DNA from 2 places in the Hydrogenophaga sp. GW101-3F08 genome. Region 2 is predicted to be linked to the other one. Evidence: riboswitches for the same ligand, from Rfam matches in the RefSeq annotation. Region 2 holds a riboswitch; the other holds the start of a gene.

Region 1 (15,838 bases), on a different contig from region 2:
CGTGGGTGTGTATGTGCTCGACCCGTTTCCCTACATCGGCATTGGCGACGCGTCCGCGGTCGGCCTGCAGGCCTACCTGACCGAGGCCAAGTCGGCCGCCGGCCAGGCGCTGGACGCGCTGGGCAAGGTCTGCGCCGACGAAGGCGTGCCTTTCGTGGGCGACACCATCGAGCGCAACGTGGTGTACGAAGGCATCCTGGAAACCGCCGAGGCGGAAGGCTGCGACCTCGTGGTGATGGGCTCGCACGGCCGCCAGGGCATCAAGGCGCTGATCCTGGGCAGCGTGGCGCAGAAGGTGCTCACGCACGCCAAGGTGCCGGTGCTGATCGCCAAGTCCTGAGAACGTCCTGGCGACCTGAGGGCGTCACCGTCTGAACTTGCCGGTGGCGTCCACGATGGACAGGTCGGCGAAGTCCAGCCCGGTGTGGTTGGTGGGGCTGTAGCTGACCGACAGACCCCCCAGGTTGAAGTTGCGGATGCCTTCGAGCGCGTCGCGCAGTGCCACCGGCGTCGGGTTGGGGCCCGCGCGCCGCAGGCCTTCCACCAGCACCTTGGCCGCGGCAAAGCCTTCCATCATGGCGGGCGACACCCCGTCCAGCCCCTTGGCCTTGGCCAGGTCCAGCGCTTCCTTGATCAAGGGAAACGCCACCGAGCGCTCGTTGGGAAACACCTGGGTCACGATCACGCCGCGCGCGTGTTCGCCCAGCAGCTTGATGAAACCTTCCGAGGCGTTGTTGGAGAGCGTGACGATCTGCGCGCGCGAACCCGCAGCGCGGATCGCTTTCACCGCGTTGGCCGTGTTGCCGGCCGAGCCGATGATCATGACCGCCTGGGCGTTGCTCTGGTGCACCTTGGGGGCCAGCTCGGCGAAGTCGGGTTTGTCGCGGGGAAACTTGTCCTGCAGCACCGGTTGGATGCCCGCTTTGGCGAAACCGGCGAGTGCGCCCTTGGCCGAATCGGCGCCGAAGGAGTCGTCGGTTTCCAGCACGGCGATGCGTGCGATGCCGATGCTGGCCAGGTGCTCGATGGCCTTGGCCGCCTCGCGCTGGTAGGTGGCGCGCACGTTGAACAACCAGGGGTGGACCGGATCGTGCAGCGCCATGGCGCCGGTGCTCGGGCCCACCAGCGGCACCTTGAGCTCGCTCAGCAGCGGCAGCAGGGCCTGTGCGTGGGGTGTGCCGCGGTTCAGGAACAGGGCCAGCACGTTTTGCCGGGTGACCAGCTCGCGCGCGGCCTCCACCGTGACTTTCGGGTCGAACTTGTCGTCCACCGAAATCAGCTCGATCTTCTGTCCGTTGACACCACCGCGCGCGTTCACCGCGTCCAGGTACAGCTTGGCGCCCTCGGTGTTCTCTTTCACGCCAGCGGCCACCGAGCCGGTGAAGCCCGAAGGCTGGCCGATGCGCAACTGGGCCCAGGCGGGTGCGCTCAGGGCGAGCAGGGCGGCGAGGCCCCAGAGGGTCAGCGCGCGGCGCGTGCCCGAGGTGGTCGTTTGCATGGGTTTGTCTCCGGTTGTATCTGTCGCATGGGGGAGTCTGGTGAGTTCGCCCGGGTGCCGCATTGTGGATATTACCTACGCGACCGTGACCCCCGTCACCCCTCCGTAGAATGTTTGCCTCCCCCACTGGAGCCCCCCCGCATGTCCGACGCCTTCCTGCCCGCCGAACTCTTGTCGGCCGATACGCCTGTTTCTCCAGCCGTCGCCGGGGAGGCGGGCCGCACGGCCGAGGGCGGCACCGGGCTGATCCGCATCCGCGGCGCGCGCCAGCACAACCTGAAGAACATCGACCTCGACATCCGCACCGGTGAACTCACGGTGGTCACCGGGCCCAGCGGCTCGGGCAAGTCCAGCCTGGTGTTCGACACCCTGTTCGCCGAGGGCCAGCGCCGCTACGTCGAGACCTTCAGCGCCTACGCGCGCCAGTTCCTCGACCGCATGGACAAGCCGGCGGTGGACCGGGTGGAAGGTGTGCCACCCGCGATCGCGATCGACCAGACCAACCCGGTGCGGTCCTCGCGTTCGACCGTGGGCACGATGACCGAGCTGAACGACCACCTGAAGCTCCTGTTCGCACGCGGCGCCGAGCTGTTCGACCGCGAGACCGCGCTGCCGGTGCGGCACGACTCGCCGGAGTCGATCTACGCCGAGCTGCAGAAGCGAGCGGCGGGATTCACCGCCGGGCCGCCCCAAGGTGAATCAGCCCCCTTGGGGAGTGTGGGGGCACACGGTTTTGATCCCCGTCTGGTGGTGACCTTTCCCGTGGAGCTGCCCGCCAGCACCACGCCCGAAGAAATCGAACAATGGCTCTCGGCCAGCGGCTACACGCGCGTGCAGGCCGAGCGCGTGGTGCAGCGCGCCACGCCCGTGCCCGATGCCAAGGCCGCCAAGACCACGAAGGCCAAAGTGTCCCGGACCGCCCCGGCCAGCGCGTCGGTGAAGGTGCTCGACGTGGTGGCCGACCGCTTCCGCATCGGCACCACCGAGCAGGCCCGCGTGATGGAAGCCATCGAAGCCGGCCTCAAGCGTGGCAGCGGCAAGCTGATGGTTTATGTGTTGCCCGAAGACGGTGCTGAACAGATCTGGCGGTTCTCGACGGGTTTGCACTGCCCCGAGAGCGATATCCGCTACACCGACCCCACGCCGTCCATGTTCTCGTTCAACTCGGCCGTGGGCGCCTGCGAGGCCTGCCGGGGCTTTGGCCGGGTGATCGGGGTGGACTACGGCCTGGTCATTCCCAACGACAAGCTCACGCTGCGCAACGGCGCGATCAAGGTGTTCCAGACGCCGGCCTGGAAGGAGTGCCAGGACGACCTGATGCGCCACGCCGAGACCGCCGGCATCCCGCGCGACACGCCCTGGAGCAAGCTTACGCCCGAGCAGCGGCAGTGGGTGATCGGCGGCACGCCCACCTACAAGGAGGGTCAGTGGAGCAAGCAGTGGTACGGCGTGGCGCGCTTCTTCGAATACCTGGAGAGCAAGGCCTACAAGATGCACATCCGGGTGCTGCTGTCCAAGTACCGCAGCTACACCGAATGCCCGAGCTGCAGCGGTGCCCGCCTGAAGACCGACAGCCTGCTCTGGCGCATCGGCACGAAACAGCAGGCCGACGCGGTGCTGCCGCCCGAGAAGCGCTATTTGCCGCAGGGCGTGAAGTGGTCGCGCGCGCAGCTCGAAGCCTTGCCCGGCCTGTGCCTGCACGATTTGATGCTGCTGCCGCTGGACAAGTTGAGGGTGTTCTTTGCATCGCTTTCTCCCTCCCCCGCTGGGGGAGGGCAGGGGTGGGGGCCTGTTGGCCTGCAGGCCCCCATCCCCGCCTTCCCCCAGGGGGGGAAGGAGTCGCACACCGGCCAGGCGCAGGCCCTCAAGCTCCTGCTCGACGAAATCAACACCCGCCTGCGCTACCTTTGCGAGGTCGGCATCGGCTACCTCACGCTGGACCGCCAGAGCCGCACCCTCAGCGGTGGCGAGGTGCAGCGCATCAACCTCACCACGGCGCTCGGCACCTCGCTGGTCAACACGCTGTTCGTGCTCGACGAACCCAGCATCGGCCTGCACCCGCGCGACATGGCGCGCATCAACAAGGCCATGCTGCGCCTGCGCGACGCGGGCAACACCCTGGTGGTGGTGGAGCACGACCCGGCGGTGATGCTCGCGGCCGACCGGCTGATCGACATGGGCCCGGGCCCAGGCGAGCGCGGCGGGCAGATCGTGTTCGACGGCACGCCCGAAGCCATCCGCGATGCCGACACGCTCACCGGCGCCTACCTGGGCGCGCGCAAGCAGGTCGGCATGGGCTTCAAGCGCATGGTGACCGACAACACGCCGCGCCTCATCCTGGAAGGCGCGCGCGAACACAACCTGAAAAACGTCACCGTGGACTTCCCGCTGCAGCGCCTGGTGGTGGTCACCGGCGTTTCGGGTTCGGGCAAGTCCAGCCTGATCCAGGACGTGCTCGCGCCCGCGCTGCTGCGCCATTTCGGCAAGACCACCGACACCCCCGGCGCGCACGACCGCCTGCTCGGCGCGGACTTCCTGTCCGAGGTGGTGTTCGTCGACCAGTCGCCCATCGGCAAGACCGCGCGCTCCAACCCGGTGAGCTACGTCGGGGCCTGGGACGCCATCCGCGCCCTGTTCGCCGACGCGCCGCTGTCGCGCCAGCGCAGCTACACCGCGAGCAAGTTCAGCTTCAACGGCGGCGACGGCCGTTGCCCCACCTGCGGCGGCTCGGGTTTCGAGCACGTCGAAATGCAGTTCCTGAGCGACGTGTACCTGCGCTGCCCGGACTGCGACGGCAAGCGCTACCGGCCCGAGATTCTGGAGGTGCGCATCGAACGGGGCGGCCGCACGTTCAACGTGGCCGACGTGCTCGACCTCACCGTGAGCGAGGCCGCGGCGCTGTTCGCGGGCGACCGCGAAGTCATCCGCGCCCTGCAACCCATCGTGGACGTGGGCCTGGAGTACGTGAAGCTGGGCCAGCCGGTGCCCACGCTCTCGGGTGGCGAGGCGCAGCGCCTGAAGCTCGCGGGCTTCCTGGCCGAAGCCGCCAAGACGGCGAGCGCCAGCCGCCAGCCGATTTCGCGCAAGGGCACGCTGTTCCTGTTCGACGAACCCACCACCGGCCTGCATTTCGACGACATCGCCAAGCTCATGCGCTCCCTGCGCAAGCTGCTGGAGGCCGGGCACTCGCTGGTGATCATCGAGCACAACCTGGACGTGATCCGCGCCGCCGACTGGCTGATCGACCTCGGCCCCGAAGGCGGGGAGGGCGGTGGCATGGTGGTGGCCGAAGGCACGCCCGAGGATGTGCGCAAGCACCCCACGAGCCACACCGCGCTGTCGCTGCGCGAGTACGCGTTGTCCATGGGCGAGGTGCACGAAGCGCACGAGGGCCGGGTGGCGGATTACCTGGCGCCCGCCCGCGTGCCGGGTGCGGCGAAGACCGCGCACGTGGCCGCGCCGCAGCCCAACACCATCCGCATCGTCAACGCCAAGGAACACAACCTCAAGAACCTGAGCGTGGACATCCCGCGCGGGCGGTTCAACGTGATCTCGGGCGTGAGCGGCTCGGGCAAGTCCACGCTGGCCTTCGACATCCTGTTCAACGAAGGCCAGCGGCGTTACCTCGAATCGCTCAACGCCTACGCGCGCAGCATCGTGCAGCCCGCGGGCCGGCCCGAAGTGGACGCGGTCTACGGCATCCCGCCCACGGTGGCCATCGAGCAGCGGCTCTCGCGTGGTGGACGCAAATCGACGGTGGGCACGACCACCGAGGTCTGGCACTTCCTGCGCCTGCTCTACGTGAAGCTGGGCACGCAGCACTGCGTGCACGACGGCGCGGCCGTGATGCCGCAAAGCCCCGAGAGCATCGCCGCCGCCATCCTCACGCGCTACGCGGGCCGGCACATCGGCCTGCTCGCGCCGCTGGTGGTCAACCGCAAGGGCGTCTACACCGAGCTGGCCGACTGGGCGCGCCCGCGCGGCCACACGCACCTGCGCGTGGACGGCGAGTTCCTGCCCACGTCGGGCTTCCCGCGCATCGACCGCTTCAAGGAACACACCATCGAACTGCCGGTGGCCGACGGCGTGGTCAGCCCCGACGAAGAGACCTGGTGGCGCCGCCAGCTCGCGAAGGCGCTGGAGATCGGCAAAGGCCAGGTGCATGTGCTGCACCCGCTCGACGGCCTGAGCCAGGCGCTGGCCGAGGGCACGTCCACCGTGGGCCTGGGTCGGCTGGAGGTGTTTTCCACCACCCGCGCCTGCCCGGTCTGCGCCACCAGCTACCCCGAGCTCGACCCGCGCCTGTTTTCGTACAACAGCAAACACGGCTGGTGCCCGGACTGCGTGGGCACGGGTCTCGCGCTGTCGCGCGAACAGCGCAAGGCGCTCGACGACTCGGTGCGCGACGACGGGGAGCGCGGGCGCGAGCAGAGCTTTGCCGAACCCGATGTGGAAGACCTGGCGGACCGGCCTTGCCCGAGCTGCGAAGGCACCCGCCTGAACGCCCAGGCCCGCGCGGTGAAATTTGGCGGTGTGGGCATCACCGACGTGGCGCGGTTGTCGGTGAACGAAGTCCGGAAATGGGTCCGGACCCTGATGGGCGATGGCGGCGTGGCCGACGATCCGACGCCGGGCCGTCCCAAGCCGGATCAGCCCCCTCGGGGGGCAGCGACCCGCGTCAGCGGCGGCGCGTGGGGGCTATTGACGCAGCGCGAAGCCGACATCGCACGCGACCTGCTGCCCGAAATCGAAAGCCGCCTGGCCTTCCTGGAAGAAGTGGGCCTGAACTACCTCACGCTCGACCGCGGCGCGCCCACGCTGTCCGGCGGCGAAGCGCAGCGCATCCGGCTGGCCGCACAGCTCGGCAGCAACCTGCAGGGCGTGTGCTACGTGCTGGACGAGCCCACCATCGGTCTGCACGCGCGCGACAACGCCATCCTGCTCAACGCCCTGCACAAGCTCGGCGACCAGGGCAACACCCTGGTGGTGGTGGAGCACGACGAAGACACCATCCGCCGCGCCGACCACATCATCGACATCGGCCCCAGCGCCGGCAAACGCGGTGGCCGCGTGGTGGCGCAGGGCACGGTGGCCGACCTCTCGGCGAACGAAGAATCCGTCACCGGGCGCTACCTGCTGCACGCGATGAAACACCCGCTGCAGCCGCGGCGCACAGTGACCCCGAATGGCTCCTTCCTCCTTTGGGGGAAGGCAGGGATGGGGGCTGGCGTGCCGGACACTTCTTCTCTGGCGGGCCCCCACCCCAACCCTCCCCCAGCGGGGGAGGGGGCCATACCCTGGCTCGAAGTCCGTGGCGCCCGCCTGCACAACCTGCAGAACCTCAACGTCGCCGTCCCGCTGCAGCGCCTGGTCGTCGTCACCGGCGTCAGCGGTTCGGGCAAGTCCACCTTCGCGCGCGACGTGCTGCTCACCAACGCGGCGGCCGCCGTGTCCCAGCGCAGCACCTTCGCCGGCCGCACGGCCTGGGACGCGGGCGAGCGCCCCACCTGGACCGGCTGCGACAAGCTGCTGGGCTCCGAGGTGGTGGACCGCGTGCTCGAAGTGGACCAGACCCCCATCGGCAAAACGCCGCGCTCCTGCCCGGCCACCTACATCGGCTTCTGGGACACGGTGCGCAAACTCTTCGCCGACACGCTCGAAGCCAAGGCGCGCGGCTACGGCCCGGGCCGCTTCAGCTTCAACACCGGCGAAGGCCGCTGCCCGGGCTGCGAAGGCCAGGGCATGCGCACCATCGAGATGAGCTTCCTGCCCGACGTGAAAGTGCCCTGCGAGGTCTGTCACGGCGCGCGCTTCAACCCCGAAACCCTGGCCGTCAGCTGGAAGGGCAAGAGCATCGGCGACGTGCTGCAGATGGAGGTGGACGAGGCGGTCGGGTTCTTCGCCAGCATGCCCAACATCGCCCACCCGCTGCAGTTGCTCAAAGACGTGGGCCTGGGCTATCTCACACTGGGCCAGCCCAGCCCGACGTTGAGCGGCGGCGAGGCGCAGCGCATCAAGCTCGTGACCGAACTCAGCAAGGTGCGCGACGACGTCACACGCCGCGGCCAGAAGGCACCGCACACGCTCTACGTGCTCGACGAACCGACGGTCGGCCTGCACATGGCCGACGTGGAAAAACTCATCCGCGTGCTGCACCGCCTGGTGGACGGCGGCCACAGCGTGATCGTGATCGAGCACGACCTGGACGTGATGGCCGAGGCCGACTGGATCATCGACCTGGGCCCCGAAGGCGGTGGGGGCGGCGGCCGTGTGGTGGCCGAGGCCCCGCCCGACGAGGTGGTGCGGCTGGACACGCACACCGGGCGCGTGCTCGGGCCGGTGCTGGCGCGGGTGTAGTCCCCTCGCGCCGCTGAGTGCCTTTCTCCAGGGGCGACGACTGTGGCCCGGCAGGCCGGTGGCAGCGGCGACAATGCCGCTCACCATGCTGATCTGGCCGCTCCCCGCACTGCTGACCTGGGCGCTCGCCTGGGGTGTTTTCCTGGGGCTGCGCGTGGCCGGGCTGGGCGCGGTGGCGGCCTTTGTGCTGGCGTTGCTGGTCTCGGGCCTGCCGGCCTGGACCGGGCGCACCCCCTGGCGCCGGGTGTTCATGCTGGCCGGGTTCCCGCTCTCGCTGCTGGCCAGCGGTGCGGCGGCCGGTCTGCCGGCCTGGGTCTGGCTGCTGCCGCTGGCGCTGCTGCTCGCGCTCTACCCGCTCAACACCTGGCGCGATGCGCCGCTGTTCCCCACCCCGGCCACGGCGCTGCGGGGCCTGGCGGACAAGGCGCCCTTGCCGGACGGCGCGCGGGTGGTGGACGCCGGGTGCGGGCTCGGCGCGGGCCTGAAGGCGCTGCACGGTGAATACCCCCAGGCCCGCATCCACGGCCTCGAATGGAGCTGGCCGCTCACCGCGTTGTGCGCCTTGCGCTGCCGTTTTGCCCAGGTGCGCCGGGCCGATATCTGGGCCGCCGACTGGTCGGGCTACGACCTGGTCTATCTGTTTCAGCGGCCCGAGAGCATGCCGCGTGCGATGGACAAGGCGGCGGGCGAACTGCGGCCCGGGAGCTGGCTGGTGAGCCTGGAGTTCGAGGCCGGCGGCTGGGCACCGCAGGGCCGGCTGCAGAACGTGGACGGCAAACCGGTGTGGCTCTACCAGGCGCCGTTTCGCCGGCGCTGAGACCACCCGTTCGACACAACCGAGCCGGCCGGTTCAGGTCCAGGCCATCCAGGCCAGCGCCAGTGCCAGCGCCACAAAACCCCAGAGCAGCAGGCGCGAGCGCACGCGCAACGCCTCCACGGCCGTGACCAGGCGCGCGTTCTGTTCGGCCAGTTCGGCCACGGTCTGGGTCAGCTGTTCCTGCGCCTGGGCCTGTTGGTGGATCTGCTGCTGCGCCGCGATCAGGCGGTTTGTCAGCTCTCCCAGGCTCGGTGTTTCGCCCGCCGGCATCTCGATGACGTCGGCGGTGGGCGTCGCCGGGGTCTGCGCGCGCTGGCGCTCCAGCAGCTTGCGCGCGGCGCTGAGCACCTTGGGCGCGTGTTCGATCACATCGCCCCAGGGAATGACTTTGAGCGCAACCAGCCAGGGAATGGCCATGGGGAGTCCTTTCGGTGCGGGTACGGGTGGGGCGTTGGAGCTTACCCGGCGCGCCGGGTTCGCCAGAAGTTGCGCCGCGTCAAGCTTTGGGGTGATTGGTCGGCGTAACATGATCGTTTGCGCATATCTTCATAAACGGAGACGTCATGGACTGGACAAGCTGGATCGAGCGGGTGGGGGAACCGGGCGTGCTGGCCCTGTGCGGCCTGTTGGCCGGGCTGGGCTTCGGCTTTTTTGCCCAGCGCTCGCGTTTCTGCCTGCGCGCGGCGGTGATCGAGTTCTGGCACGGCCGCTTCGGCGACAAGCTCACCGTGTGGCTGCTGGCGTTCGCAACCGCCGTGGTGGCCGCGCAGCTGCTGGTGCTGTCCGGGCTGCTGGACGTGAGCACGGCGCGCCAGCTCTCGGCGCGCGGCAGCCTCTCGGGCGCGCTGCTGGGCGGCCTGATCTTCGGCGTGGGCATGGTCATGACGCGCGGCTGCGCGAGCCGGCTGCTGGTGTTGTCGGCCAACGGCAACCTGCGCGCGCTGCTCTCGGGGCTGATCTTCGCGGTCACGGCACAGGCCTCGCTCAACGGCGTGCTCGCGCCCTGGCGCGAAACCGTGTCGACCTGGTGGGTGGTGGAGGGTGGCCCCTCGCGCAGCCTGCTCGCGCTGGTCGGGGCCGGGCCCTGGGACGGCCTGGCGTTCGGCATGGTCTGGCTGGTGACCGCGCTGTTTTTCGCCTACCGCAGTGGCTGGGGCTTCTGGAAGTGGGCCGGCGGCATCGGCACTGGGCTGATGGTGGCGCTGGCCTGGGCCGGCACCTACCAGGTGATGGCGCATTCCTTCGAGCCGGTGCAGATCCAGGGCCTGACCTTCAGCGGTCCCTCGGCCGAGTGGCTGATGCGGGTGCTCAGTGCGCCCGGCGAACCCTGGACTTTTGGCCTGGGCCTGATGCCGGGGGTGTTCCTCGGCTCGCTGGTCGGCGCCCTGGTGGGGGGCGACTGGAAGCTCGAAGGCTTCGGCGGCGGCTACACCATGCCGCGCTACATCGTCGGCGCCATCCTGATGGGCTTCGGCTCCATGCTGGCGGGGGGCTGCGCCGTGGGCGCGGGCATGACGGGCGGCGCGATCTTCGCGCTCACGGCCTGGGTCACGCTGGCGGGCATGTGGATCGGTGGCGGTGTGGCCGACCGCGTGTTCGACGGCGCGAACAAACCCGCGCCCGCACCAGCGCCGTCGGACGATCCGGCTCCGCGGGCGGCGAACGCTCCGACCGCTGCGCCTTGAACGGTCCCCCCCTGCGCCGCCTTCGGCGTCACCCCCCCCCCGGGGGGCGCCAGCTGCGGCCTGGCGGAGCCAGTTCCGCGCTGGCCTGGGTTGGCGTTGCTTCGGGCGGTGCTCTGAGGCTTTGAGGGGGCTTTCGTTGCACGGCGGCCATCAGCTGCGGCCTGGCGGAGCCAGTTCCGCGCTGGCCTGGTCTGGTGTTGCTTCAGGCGCTTCTCAGAGGCCTTGAAGAGCGGCTTTCCCTGCGCAACAGCCACCAGCCCGGCCCGGCCACGGCCAGTAGCAGCGCGGGGAAGCCGAGCACCGGCGCCCAATCCAGCATGGCCGCGCCCAGGGCCGGGGCGAGCACGCCGCCCAGGGTGTACGACAGCACCAGCACGGCGGTGCTGTTGACCAGGGTGATGCCCTCTTCACGCGAGCCGATGTCGATCATGGCCAGCGTGTAGAGGCTGCCACCCGCGCCGCCCCAGAAGAAGGCCACCGCCGCCGCCAGCCAGGGCGTGCCGGCCACGAAGGGAATGAGCGCCGTGGCCGCCAGCGTGACCAGCGCGCAGGCGTGCATGATCGCCAGCCGCGCGCGGTGGGCGCCGCCCCAGCGCGGGAGGCCGCCCAGCCGGTCGGCCAGCAGGCCGGCGGGCAGCATCATGAGTGCGCTGCCCAGGCCGCTGGCCGAGACCAGCAAGGCCGCCGCCGCGACGCCCAGACCCAGGCTCAGGCCGTACAGCGGCAGGATGGAGGTGAGCCCGCTTTCGAAGAAACCACCGACGAAGCCCACCGTCATGATCAGCGGGTGCGCGCGCAGCGCATGCCACACGCCGTGCAGGCCCACGCGCGCGCTGTGGGCGTCGACCGCGCGCGGCAGCGGAGGGATCGCCAGGCTCCACAGCAGGCCGATGAACAGGCTGGCCAGCACCAGCCACAGCGCCGCCGGGTTCTGCGGCCCCAGCACGGCGAGCAGGGCAGGGCCGATCACGAAGGTGGTGCCCACCATGGTCTCGAACAGGCCCACCATGCGGCCGCGCTTCAGGGGCGGCGCGAACTCGGCCACCACCGCCTCGGCCAGCACCCAGCGCAGGCCCGAGGCCGCGCCGGCGATGAAGTCCAGCACGAACCACGCGGGCAGCCAGTCGGTGAGCAGAAAGCCGGTGGTGGAGATCACCGGGATCAGCGCCGACAGCCACAGCGTGGGCCGGCGCCCGAGCCGCTGGGTGATGGCCGAGGCGAACGGCGTGATGAGAAACACGCCCACCCAGCCGCTGGCCGCGAACAGCCCGGCCAGTGTGGTGGACACGCCGTCGCCCTTGAGCCGCAACAGCAGCAGCGGCAGCAGCATGAAATAGCCCACCAGCTCGAAGAAGGTGGCGCCGAAGATGGCCACCAGGCCGAGCCGGGCATGGACCGGGGGGGCTGCGGGCAGGGGCGAGCCGCCGTGGCCGGGCGGCAGCGGGTGCTCGATCATGCGAGCGCTTTCGCGGTGAGCACAGCGTGTGCCAGCTCGGCGAAGCCCGCGCCGCGTTCGCCTGGCGTCACGTAGCGCGGGCGGTGCGTCAGCTGGTCCCAGAAGCGCGCCACGTTGGCCACGCCCACGCTGTGCGCAAAGTGGCCGAACATGCGCGCGTCGTTGGTGGAGTCACCCACGTAGACCCAGCGGTCGAGCTCGGCGTCGAGCTCACGTGCCAGGTGGCTGCGCACGATCCATCGCGCGCCGGCGAGCTTGTCGTGTCCGCCGATCCAGCCGTTGATGTGGATGGAGCTGACCGTGGCGTTCAGGCCACCGGCCCGCATGAGGCGCACCACCTCGTGGATCGACACGTCGTCCAGGTGGGCGAACTCGCTGTGGTCGATGGCGATGTCGGTCTCGCGCCCCGGGCTGTCCTGCGACAAGCGGGTGTGTGGCAGTGTGGTCAGGATGTTTTGCGCCACCGCCTGCAGTTGCGCGAAGTTCGCGCGGCGGGTGGCCTCGTCCTGCAGCCAGGCCTTGCACAGCGCGCCATCGGCGCCGCGCCACAGCGCCACGGCACCGTTCTCCGCCACGATGGCGTTCACCGGCCAGGCCAGGGCAAAGGCCTCGCTCCAGCCCGCCGGGCGCCCGGTGATGGCGAACACCGGCAGGCCGGCGGCGCGCAGCGCGTGCAGGGCGGCCAGAGCGTCGGGCGTGATCACGCCCTCGGTGGTGAGCGTGTCGTCGATGTCGGTGAGCACGCCGTGGATGCGCGCGCGCTCGGCCAGCGGCCAGTCGGATAGCGGGGGATGGGTCATAAAGGCCCGCCAGTTTCGCAGATAGCCAAAACGGTTGCCTGCGTTAGAATCGTTGCCATCCGAGGAGCGTTGCAGCGCACCCCTGACCACCGGTCAGCGCGGGGCGTGAGGCTCGGAAATCCATGCAACGACGCTCATCCACTTCCGTGCGATGGGCTTTTTTATTCCCGTTTCGCGCGTGGGGTGGTTCATTCAACCTTCTCAGGAGCGAACCATGAACGCACGCATTCCCGCCGCCGTCGCCACCGACTGCGCCATCACCGACATCGGCCTGGCCGACTGGGGCCGCAAGGAAATCCGCATCGCCGAGACCGAAATGCCCGGTCTGATGGCCATCCGCGAAGAATTCGCTCCCAAGCAATCGCTCAAGGGCGCGCGCATCACCGGCTCGCTGCACATGACCATCCAGACGGCCGTGCTGATCGAGACCCTGCAGGCCCTGGGCGCCGAAGTGCGCTGGGCCTCGTGCAACATCTTCTCCACGCAGGACCACGCCGCCGCCGCCATCGCCGCCGCCGGCACGCCGGTGTTCGCCGTCAAGGGCGAGACCCTGACCGACTACTGGGACTACACCCACCGCATCTTCGACTTCGGCCCCAAGGGCAGCGAAGGCGAAGGCCCCAACATGATCCTGGACGACGGCGGCGACGCCACGCTGCTGATGCACCTGGGCAAGCAGGCCGAGCGCGACCAGAGCGTGCTGGCCCACCCGGGCAGCGAAGAAGAGCGCATCCTGTTCGCCGCCATCAAGGCCAAGCTGGCCGAGGACAGCACCTGGTACAGCCGCAAGAGCGCCCAGATCATCGGCGTGACCGAAGAGACCACCACCGGCGTGCACCGCCTGAAGGAAATGTCGGCCAAGGGCACGCTGCTGTTCCGCGCCATCAACGTGAACGACTCGGTGACCAAGAGCAAGTTCGACAACCTCTACGGCTGCCGCGAGAGCCTGGTGGACGGCATCAAGCGCGCCACCGATGTGATGATCGCCGGCAAGGTGGCTTGTGTGGCCGGCTACGGCGACGTGGGCAAGGGCTCGGCCCAGGCCCTGCGCGCCCTCTCTGCCCAGGTGTGGGTGACCGAGATCGACCCCATCAACGCCCTGCAGGCCGCGATGGAAGGCTACAAGGTCGTGACCATGGAGTACGCCGCCGACAAGGCCGACATCTTCGTGACCACCACCGGCAACCGCGACGTGATCACCTTCGAGCACATGGCCGCCATGAAGGACCAGGCCATCGTCTGCAACATCGGCCACTTCGACAACGAGATCCAGGTCGCCAAGCTGGAAGCCCACTGCCAGTGGGAAGAGATCAAGCCCCAGGTGGACCACGTGATCTTCCCGGACGGCAAGAAGATCATCCTGCTGGCCAAGGGCCGGCTGGTGAACCTGGGCTGCGGCACCGGCCACCCCAGCTTCGTGATGTCGTCGAGCTTCGCCAACCAGACCATCGCCCAGATCGAGCTGTTCACCCACCCCGAAGGCTACGACGTGGGCAAGGTCTACGTGCTGCCCAAGCACCTGGACGAGAAGGTCGCGCGCCTGCACCTGAAGAAGGTGGGCGCGATGCTGAGCGAGCTGAGCGACGAGCAGGCCGCCTACATCGGCGTGCCCAAGCAAGGCCCGTACAAGCCCGACACGTATAGGTATTGATCCCCCCCGCGCCGCCTTCGGCGTCACCCCCCAGGGGGCGACGCTGGCGGCCCGGCGAAGCCGGTTCCGCGGCGCCCTGGGGCTCTCGCGGCCTTCGGACCGCTCGTTTCGCTCCGGCGAGCTTGCTCTATTCGTTGCTCTGTGCCACCCATGCGTGCTGATCAGTTGATTGTTGAGCGAGGCCTCGCCGCTTCGCGCTCGCAGGCCCAGCGGCTGATCGCCGCTGGCGTGCGCTGGCGCCTGGCCGGTGGCGACTGGAAGGCCGTCACCAAAAACGGCGACGAACTGCGTGAGACGGTGGAGCTGGAGCTGCTGGACACGGCGGAGTCGCGTTTCGTGTCGCGTGGCGGCCTGAAGCTGGAAGGCGCGCTCCTGCACGGCGGCATCGATGTGACAGGGCTGCGTTGTCTGGACGTGGGCCAGAGCAGCGGTGGCTTCACCGACTGCCTGCTGCAGCGCGGCGCCACGCAGGTGGTGGGCGTCGACGTCGGGCAGGGTCAGCTGCACCCCAAGTTGCGCGGCGATGCGCGCGTGGTTTGCATCGAAAAATGCAACGCCCGCGAACTCACGGCGGAGCAACTGGCGCAAGCCGGTGGCGAGGCCGCCGCGGCACCGTTCGACCTGGTCGTGGGCGACCTGTCGTTCATCTCGCAGACCCTGGTGTGGCCGGCGATCGTGCCGCTGTTGAAAGACGGTGGCGACTTGCTGATGCTGGTCAAGCCGCAGTTCGAGCTGCAGCCCGAACACATCGGCAAGGGCGGCCTGGTGAAGAGCACCACGAGCTACGCACGGGTGCGCGAGCGAATCGAACAGGCCTGCCTGGACAACGGGCTGGCGATGCAGGACTATTTTGAGAGCGCCATCACCGGCGGTGACGGCAACCGCGAATTTTTTGTCTGGGCGCGGCGCACGGTCTGAGGCCGGCGCCCCGTGCCACCCCACTGAGGCAACACCATGGCTCTGCCACTGAGTTTCGAGTTTTTTCCGCCCAAGACGCCCGACGGCGCCGAGAAGCTGCGCGCCGTGCGCCAGCGGCTCTACGCGCTCAAGCCCGAGTTCTGCTCGGTCACCTTTGGCGCCGGCGGCTCCACGCAGGACGGCACGCTGCAGGCCGTGACCGAGATCATGGCCGAGGGCTGCTCGGCGGCGCCGCACCTGAGCTGCATCGGCCAGTCGCGCGAGTCCATCCGCGAGCGGCTCGCGGCCTATGCGGGTGCCGGCATTCACCGCCTGGTGGCCCTGCGCGGCGATCTGCCCAGCGGCTACGGCCTGGGCGGCGAGTTCCGCTACGCCAGCGATCTGGTGGCCTTCGTGCGCGCCGAAACCGGCGACCAGTTCCACATCGAGGTGGCGGCCTACCCGGAAACCCACCCGCAGGCCAAGTCGCCGCAGGCCGACCTGGACGCGTTCGTGGCCAAGGTCCGGGCCGGCGCGAACTCGGGCATCACCCAGTACTTCTTCAACAGCGACGCCTACTTCCGCTACATGGACGACCTGCGCCAGCAGGGCGTGGACGTGCCGGTGGTGCCGGGCATCATGCCCATCACCAGCTCCACCCAGCTGATGCGCTTCTC
Region 2 (15,838 bases):
AGAAGTTGGTGCTGCCGGCGCAGGCCAGCTCCACCGTGGCGGCGGACGCCGCGGGCGGCGGAGTGGTTTCGGTTTTCGCCTCGGCCGGTGTCGCCGTGGCGGGTTGCGGCGACGGTGCCGGCGCAGGCGTCGGGGACGCGGCCGCCGCCGCGGTGGCTTCGGCGCGGCGCCGGGCCTGCTCGGCGCGCCGCCGCTGTTCCGCCGCCATGGCCGCTCGCTGCTGCTCCAGCGCGGCGGAGCGGGCCTGGTCCTCGCGCTCCAGGCGCTCCAGCGACAGGCGCAGGCGCTCGGCCTCCGAGAGATGCGTCTCGCTGCCCGGCGCCGTTGAGGCCGTGGCGAGGTCCGGCACGGCCGGTTCGGGGGCGGGCACCGGGGCGGGCGGCGCCGGTTCGTTCGCGGAAGCGGCGGGCACTGTGGCCTCGGGCGTGGCGGCCAGCGAGGCCGGGTCGCTGGTGTTGCTCAGTTTCCACCAGGTCCCAAGGCTCGCCAGCACCAGCACGACCCCCACCAGCAGAACGCCTGCGCGCTGGCGGGTGCCGCTCCCGGGAAGCTCGGGCATGGGGTGGTAGGCCACCGACGGCGGAACCAGGGGCACGCCGCAGGCCTGGCAGAACCGGGCTTTGGCCGGGTTGCGCACCTTGCAGGTCGGGCAGATGTGTTCTGGAAGCGCGCCGCCGCGCGTCGACGCGGCCTCTGGCGGCAATGGCGCAGCGCAGCCCCTGCAGAACTTCGCCTTGTTCCTGTTTTCTGTTCCGCAAGCCTTGCACACCGCCATGATCTACCCGTCACTTGAAGTCTGGGCACTTTCTAGCACAGTGCGCCGATGCTGTGTCCCCGCAGGTGGTCGAGCGGGGGAATCTCCCATACAAACGGTTACAAGTTGGGCCCGAGCCAGCGCCGCAGTTCGCTGGCGGCCACGCCGCTGCGCTCGGCCAGGTCCTGCACCTGGTCTTCCCCGATCTTGCCGACGTTGAAGTAGCTGCTGTCCGGGTGGCTCAGGTAGAAGCCGCTCACGCTGGCCGCGGGCGTCATGGCCAGGCTTTCGGTCAGCGCCATGCCGATCTCGTCGGCCTGCAGCAGCGCGAACATGGCGCGCTTGACCGAATGGTCGGGGCAGGCCGGGTAGCCCGGTGCGGGGCGGATGCCCTGGTATTTCTCTTTGATGAGGTCTTCGCTGCTGAGCGCCTCGTCGGCCGCGTAGCCCCAGAGGTCGGTGCGCACGCGGTGGTGCAGGCACTCGGCGAAGGCTTCGGCCAGGCGGTCGGCGAGCGACTTGAACAGGATGGCCGAGTAGTCGTCGTTGGCGTCCAGGAACTGCCGCTCCTTCTTGTCGGCGCCCAGGCCGGCGGTGACGGCGAACAGGCCCACATAGTCGTCGGCCACCCCCTTGGGCGCCACGAAATCGGCCAGGCAGCGGCTGGGGCGCAGCACGCCGTCCACCTCCTGCTTCTCCGTCTGCTGGCGCAGGCCGTGCCAGGTGAGCGCCACCTGGCTGCGGCTCTCGTCGGTGTAGAGCTCGATGTCGTCGTCGTTGACCGTGTTGGCCGGGTACAGGCCGATCACGCCGTTGGCGCTGAGCCAGCGGCCTTCGATGATCTTCTTGAGCATGGCCTGCGCGTCGGCGAACACCTTGGTGGCCTGCTCGCCCACCACCTCGTCGCTCAGGATCGCGGGGTAGGGGCCGGCGAGGTCCCAGGTCTGGAAGAACGGGCCCCAGTCGATGTATTTCGCGATCTCGGCGAGATCGAAGTTCTTGAACTGGCGCTTGCCGATGAATTTCGGCTGGGTGGGTTGGTGGCTGGCCCAGGCGGATTCGGGAGAGCCCTCACCCCTGCCCTCTCCCGCCTGCGGGAGAGGGGGCAAGGCGGGGAGCCACTTGTTGGCGCGCGCCTTTTCCAGCGGCCACAGCGGCACCTGCTTCTTGTTGGCGTGCTGGGTGCGCACCCGGTGGTAGTCGGCGTTGAGCTCGGCGATGTACTTCACCCGGCTGTCGCCGATCAGGCTCTGCGCCACGCTCACGCTGCGCGAGGCGTCGGGCACATAGACCACCGGGCCTTCGTAGTGCGGCGAAATCTTCACCGCCGTGTGCACGCGGCTGGTGGTGGCGCCGCCGATCAGCAGCGGAATGCCCTTCTCGCGGAAGTGCGGGTCCTTCTGCATCTCGCCGGCCACATACTGCATCTCTTCCAGGCTGGGCGTGATCAGGCCGGACAGGCCCACGATGTCGGCGCCCTCTTCCTTGGCCTTGGCCAGGATCTCGTGGCAGGGCACCATCACGCCCATGTTCACCACCTCGAAGTTGTTGCACTGGAGCACGACGGTGACGATGTTCTTGCCGATGTCGTGCACGTCGCCCTTCACGGTGGCGATCACGATCTTGCCCTTGGGTTTCACGTCCGCGCCCGCGGCCTGCTGCGCCAGTTTCTCGGCTTCGATGTAGGGCAACAGGTGGGCCACGGCCTGCTTCATCACACGCGCGCTCTTCACCACCTGCGGCAGGAACATCTTGCCCTGGCCAAACAGGTCGCCGACCACGTTCATGCCGTCCATCAGCGGGCCTTCGATCACGTTGAGCGGGCGGCCACCCTCGCGCTCGATCTCGCGCCACATCTCTTCGGTGTCTTCGCTGATGAACTCGTTCATGCCGCGCACCAGCGCGTGGCTGAGGCGCTCGCGGATCGGCAGCGCACGCCACTCGTTCTTCTTGCTCTCGTCCTTGGCACCGCTCTTGGCGGTCTCGGCCACCTCCACCAGGCGCTCGCCGGCGTCTGGGCGGCGGTTCAGCACCACGTCCTCAACACGCTCGCGCAGTTCAGGCTCCAGCTCGTCGTACACGCCCACCATGCCCGCATTGACGATGCCCATGTCCATGCCGGCTTTGATCGCGTGGTACAGGAACACGGTGTGGATCGCCTCGCGCACCGGGTCGTTGCCGCGGAAGCTGAACGACACGTTGGACACGCCGCCGCTCACCTTGGCGCCCGGCAGGTGCTGCTTGATCCAGCGCGTGGCGTTGATGAAATCGACCGCGTAGTTGTTGTGTTCTTCGATGCCGGTGGCGATGGCGAAGATGTTGGGGTCGAAGATGATGTCTTCGGGCGGGAAGCCCACCTCGTCCACCAGGATGCGGTAGGCGCGCTCGCAGATCTCGACCTTGCGTTCGTAGGTGTCGGCCTGACCCTTTTCGTCGAAGGCCATCACCACGGCCGCCGCGCCGTAGCGCTTCACCAGCCGCGCCTGGCGCTTGAACTCGTCCACGCCCTCTTTCATGCTGATGGAGTTGACGACGCCCTTGCCCTGCACACAGCGCAGGCCGGCCTCAATCACCTCCCACTTGGAGCTGTCCACCATCACCGGCACGCGCGCGATGTCGGGCTCGCCCGCGATGAGGTTCAGGAACTTCACCATCGCGGCCTTGCTGTCGAGCATGGCCTCGTCCATGTTGATGTCGATCACCTGCGCGCCGTTTTCCACCTGCTGGCGCGCCACGGCCAGCGCCTGCTCGTACTCGCCGTTCAGGATCATGCGGGCGAAAGCCTTGGAGCCGGTCACGTTGGTGCGCTCGCCCACGTTGACGAACAGGCTGCCCTCGCCGATGCGCAACGGCTCCAGGCCGGACAGCAGCATGGGCGGCACGGCGGCGGCGTGGGACGGGGCGGAAGCGGTGGAATCGGAAACAACGGACATGAGGCTCACCAGGGTTGCGGGCAAAAACTGGTGAGCGCCGTTGGGGGTCTGTACGACCAGCCAGGGCCGTGTGGCCCCGACGTCTCAAGCCTGACACCGGGTGCGGGCATCTGGCCGATGCCCCCGGCGCTGCAGCGCTCCTTGAGAGGGGGTGATTTTAGCCGCCAACGGCGCCAGGCACGGCGCTGGTGCGATGTTTGCTTGTGCTCCCGCCAACCCCTCCCACGCCCATGCCACCCCACCGCACCGACCCCGACACCCCCGGCACCGACTGGCACGCCCAGGAGCTGCTGCTCATGCGCGAGGTCATGAAACTGGTGGGCCGCAGCCTGGCGCCGGCCTTCGTGTTGCGCGAAATGCTGCACCTGATGAGCGAGCTGCTGGGCCTGAACCGGGGGCGCATGGTGCTGGCCGACGAGGCGGCGCCGGGCGCGGAGCGCTCCGCGTCCATCCGCCACGCCTATGGCCTCACCGCCGACGAGGCGGCGCGCGGCGTGTTCCGCTGGGGCGAGGGCATCACCGGCCGGGTGCTGGCCAGCGGCTTGCCCGCCATCGTGCAGGACGTGGACGCCGAGCCACTGTTCCTCTTTCGCACCGTGGCGCGCGCCCAGCTGCCGCCGCAGACCGTGGCCTTCATCGCGCTGCCGATCGAAGTGAACGGCGCCACCGTGGGCGTGCTGGCCTGCCACCGCATCCGCAGCCGCCAGCGGCACCTGAACGACGACCTGGCGCTGCTGCGCATCCTGGCCACGCTGGCCGGCCAGTTGCTGCAGCTGGAGCAGTTGGTGGCCGAAGAGCGGCGCCAGCTGGCCGCGCGCAACGAGGCGCTGGAGCGCGCGATCGACCTGGGCAGCGCGCGCTACGGGCTGATCGGCCGCTCGCCCGCGCTGCTGCGGGCGCTGGGCGAGCTGGAGCGCGTGTCGCAGTCGCAGGCCACGGTGCTGCTGCTGGGCGAGTCGGGCACCGGAAAGGAGCTGTTTGCCCGCGCGGTGCACCTGGCCAGCGGCCGGCGCGACCAGCCGTTCATCAAGGTCAACTGCTCGGCGATTCCCGATACGCTGTTCGAGTCCGAACTGTTCGGCTACGAGCGCGGCGCCTTCACCGGCGCGAGCACGGCGCGTGCGGGCTGGTTTGAGCAGGCCAACAGCGGCACCATTTTTCTGGACGAGATCGGCGAGCTGCCGCTGGCCATGCAGAGCAAGCTGCTGCGCACCCTGCAGGAAGGCACGCTGGTGCGCCTGGGCGGCACGCGCGAGATCCGCATCGACGTGCGACTGGTCGCGGCCACCAACCGCGACCTGGCGCGCGAGGTGCAGGCCGGCGGCTTCCGGCAGGATTTGTATTACCGGCTCAACGTGATCCCGATCCGCCTGCCCAGCCTGCGCGAGCGGCGCGAAGACGTGCGCGCGCTGGCCCTGCATTTCGTGAGCCGCGCCAACCAGGCGCACCAGCGCAACGTCAACCTCGCGCCCGACGCGCTGGCGCGGCTGGAGGCGCACGACTGGCCCGGCAACATCCGCGAGCTGGGCAACCTGATCGAGCGCCTGGTGCTGCTGGCCGACCACACGCTGGTGACGGCCGCGGCGCTGGAGCGCTTCATGCCCGAGGCGCTGGCGGGCGCCCGGCCCGCGCCCGCCTCGGCCCCGATACCGCCGGCCCTGCCCGCAGGCGCCGGGCTGGTGCGCGACTACCAGAGCGCCACGTCACACGACCCACAGACCTTGCAGGACGCGCTGACCCGCCACCAGGGCAACCAGTCGCGGGCGGCGCAGAGCCTGGGGTTGACGCTGCGGCAGTTCGGCTACCGGCTGCGCAAGGCGGGGTTGCGGTGAAGGGCCGACGTGAAAGATGACCGTGAAAGCCCGCGCTCGGGATGTGTGACAGCATCAGCGCTGTTCCCCCAGACTTGACCGAAGCCACCATGAAAACCATTGACGAGATGCTGAACCTGGCATTGCTGACCCCCGATGAGCATCAACAAATCAGCAGCTGGATCGCACAGGCCGACACGCCCGACGAGATTTTGAAGATGCCGCCCTTGCTGTGGCGGGCCGTCGAACGGGCCAGCGCCGTCATGGGCATCGACGAAGACCTGATGCGTCCGCCTGCGCTGGATGCGGATGACCTGGTTTGCCGATAGACGAAGTGCCGAACGGGTTGCGGGACGATTCATCTGCCAAGACGACTGGGGCGAACATGTCACTCATCAGCCAGGAGCGGTCTGTGGACCAAGAACAAGCAATCACTCATGTCCTTCGGTTAATCGACTGTTTACCGTAGTTCCGTCACGGCCACTGAGCGACGGTTATTGCTGGAACCAAAGTTATTCAACGCAAATATTGGGCGAGCTTCGTAGTCGCCGCCCACCCCGATATATGGCGGTGCGGACTTATGAATTCTGTCTGAGCGAACAAGCTGGCTAGTAGCCTGCCACATCTGCAGCCTCTCATGCCTTTAAGCTCGGTGTGGCAGAGCTAGGAGGGCCATACGGAACTTCTGATCTTCTGCAACTCTGGACACATGAGGTAAGTGGAAGGGTACAAGATCTTCGCCTGTTTCTTCAACTCCTTGTGGAGCAAAGACTTGAGTTCGTTGAAGACGATCTTCCCTCTGCGCCACGTCACAGGATCACTGTCATAGTCCTTGAAGGCCGCAGTAGCGAGCTCCCCGGCGTTGTGAGCCGGTCCGCCGTTTCGGGCTCTGATCGCTGCCTCGGTTCTAATATTAACTAGAGCGTTGATCGATTTTTCTCTCGTTGCGGATGTCGCCTCATCGATCAGCTCCTGTGCTCGCGCAGTAGTTAGTTCGGGATTAAGATGTGCAATATGGTTTGCATTGAGAAAATAGCTTTCGACATCGCTTAAGGCTGTAACAAAAGCGTGAGCATCTATCTTGGCGAGATCCTCTTCGATCTTTGCAATAGCGATATCATCCAAGTAGTCACGATCTCGGTGAAGTACAAACCTTACGTTTGGCGCTTTATCCAATAGGAAACTTCGCAAAACCTTGGCAGCGTCGATTTTCGAACAACCTGCATACGGGCGGACATCAATTTTTTGAAGTGGAAAGCTGTTACTGCTCAACACCGCTTTCAGTGCATCCAAAGACTCCTTCTTGCTATCCTCTGTCGCCACTAAACATGTGAATTGACCGTTCGCAAAGTAGTCCACAGAATCCAGCGCGCCTAGCTCCATTAGCATGGCGGGTGTGGATACTGCGTCATAGGCCACCTTCTTACCATTGCTAACCCAAATGACTTGCGCTCTATCTTTAAGTGCGTCCAATACATGTCGGGAGTGCGTGCTGAACAACGCCCGAAATCCTCGATCCTCTGCAAGGGTCGTAATTAGTTCACAAAGCGCTCGCTGGTTGTTTGGATGCAGATGCGAGTCCGGCTCGTCGAGAATAAGGACCTCCGGACGAAAAAGTGTGATGTAAGCCAGGATCTGACTGGCCTGCAAAATCGACGTCCCTGCAGCATCTATCGGTAGACGTGGCATTCCTGGTTGCGTGAAAAACACCTGGATATTTTCGTCGCGTTCTCTGTCAAAATGAATTTCGAATGAGATACCAGGAAACAGCGCTTGCATGTCCTGTTGGAAACGTTTAAGTGGACCTCGAAATCTGGAAAATTCGTAGCCCCAATATGGGACAGGCTTTCCTTCCACCTTTTTCTTTTCGTAATTTTCCCTCAGTCTCTTTTGTAGCTCCGCCCTCTCACGTAAGTCAGCCTCAGAGATCATTAGCAGAACATTCCGGAGCACTAAGTTTGCATCTCCTCGGGCAACAATCCGCCGAACCACACCGGGGGACATATACCGCTCTTCCTTGGCGATCCCGGCGAGTCCAGGCGCATACACGGTAAATGGACGGTCCAAATTCATCAGCCGCTCGCCCACAAGTTTCCCTGAGAGAGACACTGCGATATTTCGGTTTCTGCCCCGCCGAACGGCGACGCGGCACATGCTCCCATCGGACATTACGACCTCTACCTCAATCTGCCCAGCGGCCGCCTCGTACAGCTGCCCTCCGTGCGCTAGTGCGAGCACGTCCGCAATTGGCGAGTAGAGGAGTTGCGAGGGGTTGAAAGACAGTTCGAATTTGTCAGCCCCCCATTTGACGCCTTCCCCAACAAGCTTGGCAGTCTGTGCCACTGAGACAGCGAAATGCAATGCCTGAAGCACACTACTTTTGCCAGAGTTGTTCGCACCAATTAGCACGGCCGTATCGGAAAGGTCAAGCTCGAAGTCTTTTAATTGTTTAAACCGCTTCAAAGCAACCTTAGCAATGTTTGTCACTGGCATCCTCACTTTGTCTTTTGTACGACGGGTATGCGTCGCGCAAATTTCGACCGTGCCTAACAAACGCGCGGCAGCGTTGCAAGGTTGTTTAAGATCATCCGGCCACTTTATCAGCAATGCCCCCAAGTGCTGGAGTGCATCCCTATACAACGTGCATAGGCAGAGGTGCGATCCTACAACGTCGCTCAAATCTGGAGAACGTTCACCTCGCCAGTTTGCACACATAAACCTACCGACCGTTCCTGACACGTTGACCACGCCCGAATGGCTGTAACTTTGCAGGGACCGTGAGCTTGAACGCTGCCACCGCCGACCCAAACCGCTACTTACCAGTTAGTGATCCGGCGCATTGAATACCCGCACCGAGTCGAACCCGGCCTTGACCTCCCATTTGCCACCCAGGTCCACTGCAAACCGCAATACCGCCACTGTGTTGACATTGTGTCAACACAGTGGCAATCGCCCGCAGCGGCGATCCTCAGCGCAATCTTGCGAAAACCCCCATAAAACCAGCAAAATCAACGGCTTGCGCACGTTGACCCCACCGCCCGCCACCCTGGCACGACCGTTGCAAAAGAGCACCCAGGCCATCCTGCCTTTGCCCTTTTCAAGAGGTCCCCATGAGCATTGAAGCCACCCTGATCGCACCCGATCAACTCGCCACGCTGCAAGCCGCCGAACCGGTGGTGATCATCGACACGCGCGACGCCGACACCTTTGCCGCTGGCCACATCCCCGGCGCGGTGAACCTGCGCGAGGTGTTCACCTTTCTCGCCACCTCCACGCCCGAGGGCCTGCAGGCGCTGAAGGCCACCTTCGCCGAAGCGCTGGGCAAGGCCGGTCTCTCGGGCGCCGAGACGGCCGTGTTCTACGAAGACGCGATGAACAGCGGCTACGGCCAGTCGTGCCGCGGCTACTACCTGTTGACCTGGCTGGGCTACCCCAAGATCAAGGTGCTCAACGGCGGCTTCAGCGCCTGGAAGGCCGCCGGTCTGCCGGTGTCGACCGCAGCGGCCACGCCCGTGCCCGCCACCTTCCCCGAGCTGCCGATGAGCGACGTGATGCTGACGCAGGCCGATGTGCAGGCCGCGCTGGGCACCAGCACCGTGTTGCTCGACGTGCGCGACGTGGACGAGTGGATCGGCGACAGCTCTTCGCCCTACGGCAAAGACTTCGCGCCGCGCAAGGGCCGCCTGCCGGGCGCGAAGTGGATCGAGTGGTACCGCTTCATGAAACCCTCGGCGCAGGGCCCGGTATTCAAGACGCCGGACGAGGTGAAGGCCGAGTGCGCCACCGCCGGCATCGCGCCCGACGACACGGTCTACCTGTATTGCTTCAAGGGCGCGCGTGCGTCCAACAGCTTCCTCGCGCTCAAGCAGGCCGGCTTCTCCGACGTGCGCATGTACTTCGGCTCCTGGAACGAGTGGTCGCGCGACGAGAGCCTGCCCATCGAGACCGGTCTGCCGGTGGCCAAGTCCAGCAAGCCCGCCAGCCTGGCGCTGGCGGCCTGAACCGCTTTCTTTTCAACCCGTTTTTCACCTTTCTGGAAACCCCATGTCTTCCACCGACACCCTCGACCCCACCGCGCCCGTGACCACCGTCAAGGCCTACCTGCGCCCCATCGACGCCAAGGGCCTGGCCGACTTCGCCGCGGGCGGCAAGGCCAACCCGGCGCGGCGCGGCACCAACAAGGTCCACACCGTGATGGAGGGGCAGTACCGCTCGCTGTCGCACGTGGGCGAGAAACACGTGGTGGTGGTGGACGAGCCGCTGCACCTGTTCGGCGAAGACACGGCGCCCGCGCCGGGCGAGATCGTGCTCTCGGGCCTGGGCGGCTGCATCGCCGTGGGCGTGACGGCCGTGGCCACCTGGAAGGGCGTGAAGCTGAGCAAGCTGGAGGTGTTTCTGGAAGGCGACATCGGCAACCCGGCCGCCTGGGGCGCCGGTGGTGCGCTGCAGATGACGCCGCCGCAGATGGGCTTTCAGGCCATTCGCGTGAAGGTGCTGGTGGAAGGCGACGCGCCGCGCGAGGTGCTGGACGAGATCGTGCAACACGCGAACTTCTATTCGCCGGTGGCCAACACGATGCGCAACCCGATTCCGTTTGAGATCTCGATGGCTTGAAGTTTTTAGCTCCCTCCTCCTCTGGGGGAGGGTGGGGGTGGGGGCATGCATGAAGCGGCGTTGCCGGCGCGCGGGCCCCCATCCCCGCCTTCCCCCAGAGGGGGAAGGAGCGAACTCCCCCGTTCGCCCTGAGCCCTTCGACGGGCTCAGGACAGGCCCTGTCGAAGGGCCCCCACCCACTGGACCCGCCATGAACCCCGCCGACCTGCCCCCCGAACTCGCCACCCCACCCGCTGGTCTCATCGACGCGGTGCGCGCCATCGCGCAGGGCCCGCTGGCCGAGCAGGCCTACGCCATCGACCGGGGCGCCTACCCGGTGGACGTGATGCAGCAACTGGCCGCAGCCGGCGCGATGAGCGCGCACCTGCCGCAGCCGGATGGCACGCCGGGCGACTACGGCCTGGCCATCCTGGCCATGGCCGAGGCGGCCAAGGTCTGCGGCGCCACGGGCTTCATGATGTGGTGCCAGTGCGTGGCGGGGCTGTACATGCAGGCCTCGGGCAACCCGGCGCTCACCGGCGAGCGGCTGGCGCGCCACGTGCGCGGCGAGACGCTGGGCGGCACCGGCCTGTCGAACCCGATGAAGAGCTTTGCGCAAATCGAAAGCCTGCTGCTCAAGGCCACACCGGTCGAAGGCGGTTACCGCGTCAACGGCACCCTGCCCTGGGTCAGCAACCTCGGGCCCGACCACTACTTCGGCGCCATCGCCTCGGTGCAGATCGACGGCGCCTGCGCCGGCCGCGAGATGATGTTCATGCTGCGCTGCGACGCGCCCGGCGTCACGCTCAAGGCCTGCCCCGAGTTCTCGGGCATGGAAGGCACGGGCACCTACAGCGTGCACTGCAAAGACCTGTTCGTGGGCATGGACGACGTGGTGGCCGACCCGGCCAAGCCGACCATCGCGCGCATCCGCGGCGGCTTCGTGCTGCTGCAGTGCGGCATTGCGGCCGGCATCATCCAGGGCGCGATCGACAGCATGTGGGCGGTGGAGGGCCAGCTCGGCCATGTGAACCAGTACCTGGAAGACCGGCCCGCCGAACTGCAGGCCGAGTTCGACGCGCTGGTGGCCCGCATCATGAAGCTGGCACAGACGCCGTTCGACACCTCGACCGACTACTTCATCGACGTGCTCGACGCGCGCGCCCACGGCGCCGAGCTCTGCCTGCGCGCCGCCAACTCCGCGCTGATGCACCAGGGCGCGCGCGGCTACCTGATGAGCAGCGAGGTGCAGCGCCGCGTGCGCGAAGCGCAGTTCGTCGCCATCGTCACACCGGCCATCAAGCACTTGCGCAAAGAGATCGCGCGGCTGAGCGCCGAGGAGATGCCGGCATGAGCGCAGGCGCCTCCATGAACGCCGCGCCCGCCAACGCAACGCCCCTTGCCGCAGCGGCCGCCGCCCTGCAAGCGCTCGCCCCCGCTGCAGCGCATGAAGTGGCCAGCGTGGGGGCTCCATTCAACAAATACATCTGCCACGCCTGCGGCTACATCTACGACGAGGCCGAGGGCGACCCCGACAGCGGCCTGGCCGCCGGCACGCGCTTCGAAGACATCCCCGACGACTGGGCCTGCCCGCTCTGCGGCGTGACCAAGAGCGACTTCGAACCCTACAGCGCGCCCAGCCTGGACGAGCTGCGGGCGCGCGCCGCCGGCGCGGCCCCGGTGGCGATGCGCGGCGGCACACCGGGCGTGGTCATCGTCGGTGGCGGCCGCGCCGGCTGGCAGATGGCCGAAGCCCTGCGCGCGCTCGACGCCGCCCTGCCCATCACCCTGGTGAGCGCCTGCGCCGCCGATGTGTACGACAAGCCCCTGCTCTCGGTGGCCGTGGCGCGGCAGATGGACCCCGGCAAGCTGGTGAAAGAGACCGGCACCGACGCCGCCAAGCGCCTGGGCGTGCGCCTGCTCGCCCACACCGACGCCGTGCGCATCTGCCCCGACACGCGAAGCCTGCGCACCACACGCGGCACGCTGCGCTACGACCAACTCGTACTGGCCCACGGCGCGCAGGCCGCGCTGCCACCCGCGCTGCCCGCTGCGTACTGCTGGCGCATCAACCACCTGGGCGCGTACCAGCGCCTGCGCGCCGCGCTGGGCGACACGGCGAAAGACGTGGTCATCGTCGGCGCCGGCCTGATCGGCAGCGAGCTCGCCAACGACCTCGCGCTCGGCGGCCACCGCATCACCCTGCTCGACGTGATGGCCCAGCCGCTCGCGCGCTGGCCGGGTGAGCAGGCGGGCGCTCCCCTGCTGGAAGCCTGGAAAGACCTGCCGATCCGCTTCGTCGGTGGCGTGCAGGTGGCCGGCGTGGAGAAGCTGGGCGGCGGCTACCGCATCACCACCGCCTGCGGCCAGAAGTTCGCAGCCGACCAGGTGATCGCCGCCGCCGGCCTCACGACCCCGCCGCGCCTGGCGCACAGCGCCGCACTGGCCTGGAACAACGGCATCGCCGTGGACGCGGCCACGCTGCGCACCAGCGACGAGCGCATCCACGCCCTGGGCGACTGCATCACCATCAACGGCCAGGCCAGCCGCTTCATCGAGCCCATTGCACGGCAGGCGCGGGCGATTGCGGCGCACATCTGCGGGGGTGAGCCGGTGCCTTACGAGGCGAAGCCCGCGGTGGTGCGGGTAAAAACCACCTCGCACCCGATGACGCTGCACTGATTCGAAACACCCCCGCAGCGCTTCGCGCTACCCCCTTCACAGGGGGTGGGGAAAAGCCGGCCCGGCGGTGCCCTGGGCGGCTCCGTTTCATGCCGCGGGGCGTGGTATTCAAGGCCGCCGAAAGCGCCCACCCCGCCACAGCGGCCAGCCGTATTCAAGCAACGTTGAATGTGAAGCCAACGTTTTAAAGCCAGCTTTAAAACGCGCCTTCAAGACTCCGGCGCCGCATGCGCCTTCGCGAACGCCAGGATCACCTCGCGCACGATCTTGCGTTGCGGGGCCGGCAGCTTCAGGAAGGCTTCGAAGGCCTCGCGCTCCTGGTAGCCCACGCCCTCGTCCCAGCGCTGGCGGCGCTCCTGCACCGAGTGGCGCACGGTCACGCCAAAGCGCAGCACCTCGGGCTCCAACCCCAGCCAGTCGGCCAGCACCTGCAGCTTTTCCTGCGACGGGATGGCCTCGCCGCGCAGCCAGCGGCGCACCCCCTGCAGCGTGACCGAACGCCCCCAGTAGCGCGTGTTGAATTCGCGTTCCAGCACCACTGGGCGCAGCGCATAGCCCGCCTGGGTCATGGCATCGCGCAGGCGCTGGGCAAACTCCGCTTTTTCGTTCATGAACAGGAAAGTAAGTTTCGAGCAACCTCCTGAACACCTTTTGGTTGTTGTTTTGTTAAACTTTTTGTTCACACCAGGGGGAACAAAAAGCCATGAAGAAGTCACTGCTCCTGCGGCTGCCCGACATCGTTGCCCACGGGCACCGGCAGGCCAGCCACTTTCTGGACGGTCTGGACGACCGGCAGCGCATCGCATGGCACCCGCGGCACCGGGCATTGTCCGCCCACGGCGCCGCGCACCACCTCGACCACCCGGACCACCCCAGCCGCGACCACCGCGATCACCTGGTGTGTGGCGACGATCTGGCGGTGCTGGCCGCGCTGCTGGCCGGCCACCCCGCCCTGCCCCGGCTGCGTGGCCGGGTGGGTCTGATTTGTTTTGACCCTGGCCCGGACGCCCCGGCGGCGCGCGCCGGCAGCGCGGCACAGGCCGACAAGGAGCGCCTGACCGGGCTCACGCTGCGGCTGCTGCTCATGCGCGCGCTGCTCGCGGACACCGGCTTCATCCGCGTGCGGCTCGGGCAAGACCCGGCGGGTTGCGCCCGGCTCGTGGTGGACACGGTGTTCGGCTCGGAAAACAGCGCGCAGGACATCCTCTGGCACACCCCGCCCTCGCCGCGCATGGCCAGCGCCGCCCTGCGCCATGGCCTGGTGCATGTCTACGCCAAACACCGGCGCCGCGTCGAGCCCGTCCTGCCCGGCCCGACGGTGCCCTGGGGCCCGTCGTCCAGCCCGGCAGAGGCCATGCTGCGCCACTTGCTGGCCGTGTCCACCGCGCCGGGCGACACCGTGGTGGCGTTCAACGCCGGAGCCGAGATCGCCGCGGTGGCCGCGCCCTCGGCGCGCCAGTGGGTCATCACCGCGCCGGACGCGTCGGCTTGCGATGCCCTGCACCAGCGCCTGAGCGCCCGGGGTGCGCGGCCGTTTTTGCGGCAGGCCGTGTGGTGAAGCCCCCCGGCGGCGCTCAAGGCGGTCTGGAACCTGGAGACGCTCAGGGCGCTGACGCCAAAGGGCCCATCCCGTACCGGGTCGTCAGCAGCACCTGGATCCTTGCGGCAATGGCCACACATTCACCGGGCTCCAGCCCCCTGAACTGCGCGCACCAAGCGTCCGACTGGGCAAACGCCGGAAACCGGGGCGGCTCGCCCCATTGCCAATCGGGATGCGTCGCCTGCGGGCTTCGTCCAAACACATGCAGGTGCATCTTGCGATGGAGCCGAGGGGTTTTGGGGCCCACGGGCTGGGCCAGCGCATTGAGCGCGTTGTTGCCGGCCTCCCAATAGTTCAGGCACCCGCCGTCGAGCTGCGGCAAGGTGTCCAGCATGGCCTTTCCGGTGGCGGCCACCAGACAGGCCCAACGGGCCAGCTCATCGGGCGTCAACTCGCTTCGTTCCCAGACCGGTCGGGGCGGGTTGACCAGCAGGTGCCCGCCGTCCCTGCCATGGTTCATCGGGCGCTTCGGCAGACCCACGGTGCCGCCCGCGCACACAACCAGGGTGTGATGCATGTCCAATTCAAAGTCTCCAAAAAAAGGTGGATGAAAAAACCGGAACCGGTTTTCCATGGCGGCGGGGGTGGTTCGTCTCAATCGCTGCGCCGCTTGACGCAGGCCAGTGCCGTGCCCGCCAGCAGCAGCGCCGCACCGCCATAGATCCACTGCGCCGGCGCAATGGGCAACAGCAGGCCCGCGAGCACGGGGCCGCCGCCCGCCCCCATGTCCCGCCAGACCGACCGCGTGGCCAGGGCCTGTATGCGCCCAGGCCCCGGTGTGCGAAGCGCGACCAGCGGTGGCAGCAGCGGCAGCAAGAGGGCGCGCAGGATCACGATGGCCAGTGCGCAGGTCCACAACCAGCCGAAACCAAAGCCCACGAGGGCGACGGACGTCAGCACCGAGAAGACCACCAGCAGGACTTCCGGGCCGTGCCTTTCCGCCATGTGCCCGCCCGCCGAACTCAGCACGATTTCCGCCAGGTAACGGACCGACAACAGCAGGCCCGCCACGACGACCGGATGGCCCGGCAGCAGGTCGCGGCCCAGGTACGACAGGCCGATGATGAACAGGCCGTCCAGCACCAGGCCTTCAACAAAAGAAAAACTGTCCAGGCTGCCCGGGCGCCTGGCCCACTTTTTCCCCGACGGCGGTTCGGCGTGGGGGACGGTGGGCAGCTGGCGCGCCACCCGCACCCCAGCCAGCGCGGCGATCGCGAACAGGAAAAAGATCGCTTTGGGACCCAGCCACAGCGCACACACACCGCCCAAGGGCAGCGCCAGCATCGGCCCCAGGGCCGTCACCGCGCGGGAACGCCCGGCCCGGCGCGCGGCGCCCGCCGGTTCGGCCGTGGCCAAGGCCTGTGTGGTCAGGTTCAGCGCGGCGAACGCCAGCCCCCACAGCAGCCGAAGGCACAACAAGGCGACGAAGCCGGTGACCGTGGCATACCCCAGCGCGCACACCGCA

The links. Region 2 has a riboswitch for S-adenosylhomocysteine ahead of metH (methionine synthase). Riboswitches for the same ligand answer to the same signal wherever they lie in the genome.
Region 1: another riboswitch for S-adenosylhomocysteine. It lies ahead of ahcY (adenosylhomocysteinase); the one in region 2 lies ahead of metH (methionine synthase).

Annotation. Positions count from the first base shown of each region.
Region 1 is NZ_JBWKZP010000007.1:22,966-38,803, forward strand. It holds gene AC07YZ_RS17365 (universal stress protein) at 1-340, shown strand, start outside; gene AC07YZ_RS17370 (ABC transporter substrate-binding protein) at 365-1,498, opposite strand; gene AC07YZ_RS17375 (excinuclease ABC subunit UvrA) at 2,036-7,855, shown strand; gene AC07YZ_RS17380 (class I SAM-dependent methyltransferase) at 7,941-8,672, shown strand; gene AC07YZ_RS17385 (hypothetical protein) at 8,706-9,089, opposite strand; gene AC07YZ_RS17390 (YeeE/YedE family protein) at 9,236-10,357, shown strand; gene AC07YZ_RS17395 (MFS transporter) at 10,560-11,813, opposite strand; gene AC07YZ_RS17400 (HAD-IIB family hydrolase) at 11,810-12,613, opposite strand; S-adenosyl-L-homocysteine riboswitch at 12,669-12,756, shown strand; gene ahcY (adenosylhomocysteinase) at 12,828-14,264, shown strand; gene AC07YZ_RS17410 (TlyA family RNA methyltransferase) at 14,415-15,182, shown strand; gene metF (methylenetetrahydrofolate reductase [NAD(P)H]) at 15,219-15,838, shown strand, end outside.
Region 2 is NZ_JBWKZP010000008.1:204,969-220,806, reverse strand. It holds gene AC07YZ_RS19710 (hypothetical protein) at 1-595, opposite strand, end outside; partial or broken gene AC07YZ_RS19705 (double zinc ribbon domain-containing protein) at 608-775, opposite strand; gene metH (methionine synthase) at 874-3,687, opposite strand; S-adenosyl-L-homocysteine riboswitch at 3,713-3,836, opposite strand; gene AC07YZ_RS19695 (sigma-54-dependent Fis family transcriptional regulator) at 3,918-5,519, shown strand; gene AC07YZ_RS19690 (hypothetical protein) at 5,609-5,827, shown strand; gene AC07YZ_RS19685 (AAA family ATPase) at 6,162-8,114, opposite strand; gene AC07YZ_RS19680 (sulfurtransferase) at 8,609-9,499, shown strand; gene AC07YZ_RS19675 (OsmC family protein) at 9,543-10,112, shown strand; gene AC07YZ_RS19670 (acyl-CoA dehydrogenase family protein) at 10,303-11,445, shown strand; gene rd (rubredoxin) at 11,442-12,773, shown strand; gene AC07YZ_RS19660 (XRE family transcriptional regulator) at 12,983-13,384, opposite strand; gene AC07YZ_RS19655 (hypothetical protein) at 13,477-14,331, shown strand; gene AC07YZ_RS19650 (hypothetical protein) at 14,375-14,890, opposite strand; gene AC07YZ_RS19645 (MFS transporter) at 14,968-15,838, opposite strand, start outside.